2 regions of the Coprobacillus sp. AF33-1AC genome follow, and region 1 is predicted to be linked to the other one. Evidence: riboswitches for the same ligand, from Rfam matches in the RefSeq annotation. Region 1 holds a riboswitch; the other holds the start of a gene.

Region 1 (3,432 bases):
ATTTAATCTTGTCTTGTATTTTCTAATTTGCCCTTCTAATTTGTCAATTACAGCATCGATTGCATTATATAAATCTTCATCAACAACCTCTGCTCTTAAAAGTACGTACTCAGTAGGAATTGTAACTTCAATTTTTTGTCCATAAGGATAAGTTCTGACTAATACTTTTGCTTCAACGTTATCACTTACAATGAAGTATTTATCTAATTTAGATAACTTATCTGCCACCCTCTTTTCAATTGCTTCAGTGATTTCTACGTTTTTTCCTCTTACTGAAATTTTCATAAGAATTCCTCCTTTTCTATAAGTATATTATACAATAAATCTATCTAAAATCATACTGTAAACCCTTAATTTTTACTTCGAATAAGCGTTAAAAGAAAAAAAACTTGATATAACCAAGTTTTTTTATCCTAAATATTTTTTTAATATTTCTACCTTATCTAATTTTTCCCAAGGTAAATTTAAATCACCTCGTCCAAAGTGTCCATATGTTGCCGTATTACTATAAATAGGTGCCTTTAAATTTAAAGTATTAATAATACCTCCAGGTGTTAAATCAAATTCATTTTTAATAGCTGATAGAATAACAGCATGACTTACTTTTTCTGTTTCAAATGTATCAATGAAAACAGAAGTTGGTTCTTTTACACCAATAGCATAAGATAATTGAATTTCAATTTTATCACACATTCCTGCAGCAACAATATTTTTAGCAATATATCTTGCCATATAAGCTGCTGAACGGTCTACTTTTGATGGATCTTTACCAGAGAAAGCACCTCCACCATGGCGTGCATATCCTCCATATGTATCAACAATAATCTTTCTTCCTGTTAATCCTGTATCACCATGAGGTCCACCAATGACAAAACGACCTGTTGGATTAATAAGTACCTTATAATCTGTATTTAAGTAATATTTTTCTACAACAGCATCCATAATTTCTTCTTTAATATATTTTTTAAATGCAACTTCATCAAAATCCGGGTCATGTTGAATTGACATAAGAATTGTATCAATACGTGGTTGTGGATTTGTATAATCAATAGTTACTTGTGCTTTCATATCAGGACGTGCCCATTTGAATTCTCCAGAATGTCTTTTTTCAGTAGCATAGCGTACTAAGTGATGAGCAATAGAAATAGCTAAAGGCATATATCCTTCTGTTTCTTTAGAAGCAAAACCAAACATAATTCCTTGATCCCCTGCTCCCCCAACTTCTTCATTTGTTCCTAAAGCAATATCACTTGATTGGGTATCTAAAACAACATTAATTTGACATGTATGATAATCCATTCCTTTATCTTCACTGTCATAACCTATTTTCTTTAAAACATCCCTTGCTACATTTTCATAATCAACCTTAGCAGATGTCGTGATTTCTCCACCAATGACAATTAAATTTGTTGTAGCAAAACATTCACAGGCAACGCGTGAATGAGGATCTTGCTTTAAACATTCATCTAGAATTGCATCACTTATTTGATCACATACTTTATCTGGATGCCCTTCTGATACTGATTCTGATGTAAATAATACTCTTTCTTTCATTTCTTCCTCCATCATTATAAATAAAAAAGCTTCCTAAAGAGAAAGCAGTTAGGAAGCTTTCTCTTATTGTTCAAGATAAACTTGCTAAGTAAGGCACCTTCTAAACAATAGGGTTGCCACCACATCATCGATCTTCATCTCGTGGTTCTTAATAAGAGTCTTTTTTATTGATAATCTTCTTTTTTTAAACTTGTTATTTTTTCAATAAGCTCATCATTTAAACCAATGTCTTGTAAAATATGAGCTATCTTAATTTGATTTTGTTTCCTTTCATCCATAAATCATCACCTATAAATATCTTTTACTTATAAGCTATAAAATATATCAAAAATTCAACAAAAACATAATATTACAAAATAAGATTAAATGCAAGAGAAATAACCACTAACATTATAGCATGATTATCAATACATTTAATCTTATTATTGTATCAATTTTATTCCTTATTATAATAAATCATTATGAGCTACATTTTGTACTTCTAAAACACCTGGAACTTCTTCCATTAAAATTTGTTCCACCCCATCTTTTAATGTGTCATCCAACATAGTACAGCCTGCACATGCACCTAACATTTTTACAAAAACAATTCCATCTTTGAAATCTACATATTCAATATCTCCCCCATCTCTTTGAAGATAAGGTCTTAATTTTTCAATGACTTTCTTAATTTCTTCTACAGTTTTATCCATTTTTTCTTACTCCTTAATTCTTTATACTATTATACTTTAATTCAATTTATAACTTTTTACAATTATTTTGTTTTATTATCTCCTAAAATTATTTTTTTAGCCTTATTCCTATTATAAATTGAATGAAAATATTTTTCATTAACCAATTTAATATGCCTATATTTTGTGTTATAATGACCTCGCAAGGAGTGAGGTCAATGGCAAAAAACATAAAATGTGGTGATATCATAGATGTAAAAATAACTGGTATTCAACCATATGGAGCATTTGCATTATTACCAGATAATTCTACTGGTTTAATTCATATATCAGAGATATCTGATAAATTTGTTAGAAATATTGATAGTTACGTTCATGTTGGGGAATCAGTCAAAGTGAAAATTATCGATTTTGATAATGCAACAAACCATGCTAAATTGAGTTTAAAAGCAATTGATCATCGTTATCGTAGACGTGATAAACGTATCTACTATAAAAATCCACGCAAATTAATCACAGAAACGCCTAAAGGATTTTCGCCTTTAGAGCAAGCAATGGACAAGTGGCTTAAACAAGGTGTAATGGAGGAAAATTAAATGATTACCTTAGATTTATCAAAAGCAAAACTAACTGAAGATTTAGAATCATACAAAGATAAAGTTGCTGAAATTCATGATATGATTCAAAACAAAACTGGTGCAGGTAATGACTTTTTAGGATGGGTAGAATTACCTGAAAACCATGATAAAGCTGAAGTTGAATTAATTAAAGAAACTGCAGCTAAATTAAGAGAAAAAGTAGATGTATTATTAGTTTGCGGTATTGGAGGATCTTATTTAGGAGCACGTGCTGCAATTGAAGCAATCAACGGTCTATATTCAGATGACAAAGTTGAAATTATTTATGTTGGAAATACTTTTTCATCAAATTATATCAAACAAGTAGCAAAATATGTTGAAGACAAAGATTTTGCAATTAATGTTATTTCTAAATCAGGAACAACTACTGAAACTTCTATTTCTTTTAGAATTTTTAAAGAAATGTGTGAAAAGAAATATGGTAAAGAAGGTGCACGTGAAAGAATCGTTGCAACAACAGATAAAGAAAAAGGTGCTCTTAAAAAATTAGCAACTGATGAAGGATATGTTACTTTTGTTGTACCTGATGATGTTGGTGGACGTTATTCTGTTTTAACAGCAGTAGGATT
Region 2 (3,432 bases), on a different contig from region 1:
GTTCAGTATTCACTATCAAGCCTATTTTCGTAAAAACTTAAATTTACACGTCGTTAAAAACGAAGATGCTAGTGTTTTCTACAATGAATTAGAAATGATAGTTAAAGCAATACACGAAAAAAAGAAGATACGTTTTCAATATTGCAAACCTTCTTTAAATACAGCACAACCTTTTAAAGAAACCGAACTCGCTCCAATTGATACTATTTTCTCTAATAATGAATATTATTTACTTTGTCAAGGCGCTAAAAATCCCAATGACTGCATTCAATATCGATTAGATTATGTTAAAAATGTAGAAATAGTCAAAGACAGCACAGTTTCATTCAATGCTTTTCAACTACAATCTTTCCAAGAAAAAATAAATCATATGTCTTATATGTATGGAGAAGGACATTTAGAACCGATAGAATTAGATTTTACTCCTGCTGTTTATTCAAATATGATTGATAAATTTGGTAAAAACATTCACCCTACTCAAATCAACAATCAATTATATCGTGTGCAAGTTAATCATATTATCAATAGCACTTTTTATTCATGGATTATTGGTTTTGGTGGACAAATTCAAATATCTGGTAATCAACAACAAATAAATCGTTTTAAAGAATTCTTACAAAATCATTTTTTAAATGAATAACCGTCCATATTATTAATACAGACGGTTATTCACATTGTTCACTTATTATTCACTTATTCACAATTTAATTCACAAATAATGCCTCTATCAGTCACAATCAATACTTTAGCTTCAACGTGATCACTTATTTTATCATAGATACGCCCTGCTGACATTGTTTCCCCTAAAACAGTACTTGGACTATTTGCAACATAACCAATTTTCCCTAGTCCTTCAATTTTTACTTGAATGGCTTCTTTATCATAGTCATTATCCGGTTCTTTAACTAGTATCACTTTCATTCCTTTTTCTAAAAATTGATGTCCAAAATAATATCCTGTACCAGTTAAAGTAAAATATATCGTCTTCATCGTAAGCCCTCCTATCATTGATTACTTGTATTATAGTTGGGCAGATAATAAAATACCGTCTTATTTAAGACGGTATTTTATTGTTTTATTTATCTCATCAAATAATGCAGAACATTTAGCATAGGATGAATCTTGTAATTCTGTTACCAGTTTTTCAACTAATTCTTTTCCTTAGTTAAGTTGAGCAATGCCTTTTACATAAACACACGCATCGCGATATATTTCTCTCTTTTTACCTTGTTTTAAAATCGTATAGAAGCATTGATAAAAGTCTTGATACAATTGTTTACTATAATGCTTTTTTAATAATTCAACATGATAGATTAAAAATCTGCGATTATCCCCTTGATTGCGTTTCTCGAGAACCGTATTTAATCATAAGATCTAAATCATTAGTATTTTTATATACAATAAAAAATTTGTATAACTAGCAAGAATAAGTATATATTTACATTTCTAGTCATTTAATAATAAATAAGATACGAGATTGACTATCACCAAGAATTATTTTGATTAAACTATAATCATATTTAAAAGTCATAAGGGATTCAATGATTTCGTTTGTTTTTTACATATTGTCTGTTAGTTTTATTCATTTAGAATAATATATTTTGATTGATCATTAATAATTTGATAATCATTTTGATGATTCATTAATTTTTGATAATCTATTTTAATGATCTTATTGTCTTGTTTAGATAAAGGATGCGCCCAGATATAGGCTGATATAAAAGCAATACAATAGTCTTCATGAACAGCTATAAAATGAGATAAATGATGTTGCTTAGTTAACAATGAGCCATCTAACCATCGTCCATGTAATTTTAAAAGTTCATCTTTAAATCTTGCTTGAACATCATCTTTAAGATAAAACCAAACTCTTTTCCCTTCAAATTCTTTTAATACTTTTTCTATATTATTCATCTTTCTTTCCTCCTTAAATCTATAAAGAGGATAAAAAAACAATCCCATCGTTATGATGAGATTGAAATTCATATATTCATTTCCCATCATTCAAGCTTTAGCACCTTACATATTGCAGGTTGCTGTGTGATCATTGAGCTTGTCTCTTACACACTCTCTATAGGTAAATTCATTTTATACTTTTTATCATGTATTGTAAAGTTATGAATTTTGTAAATTTAGTTTTTTATTTAGATAAATATAAAAGATAACATTTAAAACAATACCCGCTATTGTTGCAATTGGAGCAGCTAAACCAATATAAGTAAGACTTGCATGTGGTTGAATAGACATATAATAAGCTAATGGTAAACGCACTAATAAGGTTTGTACTAAACCTTGAACCATCACCCATAATGTTTGATCATGACCATTGAAATATCCGACCATACTAAATAAAATCGCTGTAACAATAGTTTCTAAAGCAAATCCTTTTAGATAGTCATATCCTTTATTAATAACAACCTGTTCATTAGTAAAGATTCCAGTTAATAGATTTCCTTTAAAGAAAACAAATATAAAGACGACAAAACCAATAACTAAACCTATTTTTATACCGGTAAACATCGCTTGTTTTGCTCTTTTTTCATCTCCAGCGCCAACGTTTTGACCAACAAAAGAAGCCATTGACTGCATAAGTGAACTAGGTACTAACATTGCAAAATTAACCACTTTACAAGCCACACCATAACCTGATGAAGCTTCTAATCCAAGTCTATTAACAAAAGCGCATAATGCTAAAAATGAAATTTGAGTTAAACATTCTTGTAAAGCTAAAGGTAATCCTATTTTTAACGCTCTTATACAATGAGAATTCATTTTAAAATCATGTTTCGTAATTGTAAAAGGTAAGTCTCTTTTAAATAACAATAACAATGCAAAAACAACACTGACTGCTTGGGCAAACACAGTAGCCATGGCTGCTCCCGATGCATCTAATTTTAAAACTGCAACCAAAAACAAGTCACCCACCACATTAACAAGACAGGCTACCATAACAAATAGTAAAGGAGATTTACTATCTCCTAATCCTCTAAAAATAGCAGATAAAAGATTATATGCAACAATAAAGAAAATCCCTGCTCCACATATACGAACGTAATGAGATGTAAGTGTAATTGCTTCGTGTGGTGCTTGCATGAGTGTAGAGATAGGTCGAGCAAAAACAATCATAACAACGAACAAAATAAATGAAACAGCAGTGAAAACAAGAGTTGATCCACCAATTAAAGATCCAATAGCACCATGTTTCTTTTCACCTATATATCTTGCAATTAAAACTGTTAAACCCATCGCAAATTGGGTAATCACAAAAGTAACTAAATTTAAAACCTGACTTCCTGTTGATACTGCAGAAAGACCAGCAGTTGTCCCAAAGTGACCAACAACTAATAAATCAACTGCACCATAAGCAGCCTGTAATATCAATGCTCCTAAAATAGGCATCATAAATGAAACCAATTTTTTTAAAATACTCCC

The links. Region 1 has a riboswitch for S-adenosylmethionine ahead of metK (methionine adenosyltransferase). Riboswitches for the same ligand answer to the same signal wherever they lie in the genome.
Region 2: linked by a shared signal. The riboswitch ahead of DWZ53_RS00435 (hypothetical protein) and the one ahead of metK (methionine adenosyltransferase) in region 1 are both predicted to bind S-adenosylmethionine.

Annotation. Positions count from the first base shown of each region.
Region 1 covers NZ_QRQB01000025.1:33,938-37,369, forward strand. The annotation lists gene hpf (ribosome hibernation-promoting factor, HPF/YfiA family) at 1-285, opposite strand, end outside; gene metK (methionine adenosyltransferase) at 409-1,554, opposite strand; SAM riboswitch class I at 1,615-1,712, opposite strand; gene DWZ53_RS09280 (NifU family protein) at 2,001-2,246, opposite strand; gene DWZ53_RS09285 (CvfD/Ygs/GSP13 family RNA-binding post-transcriptional regulator) at 2,444-2,821, shown strand; gene DWZ53_RS09290 (glucose-6-phosphate isomerase) at 2,822-3,432, shown strand, end outside.
Region 2 covers NZ_QRQB01000001.1:84,706-88,137, reverse strand. The annotation lists gene DWZ53_RS00445 (WYL domain-containing protein) at 1-640, shown strand, start outside; gene DWZ53_RS00440 (HIRAN domain-containing protein) at 694-990, opposite strand; gene DWZ53_RS00435 (hypothetical protein) at 1,579-1,914, opposite strand; SAM riboswitch class I at 1,995-2,080, opposite strand; gene DWZ53_RS00430 (MATE family efflux transporter) at 2,116-3,432, opposite strand, start outside.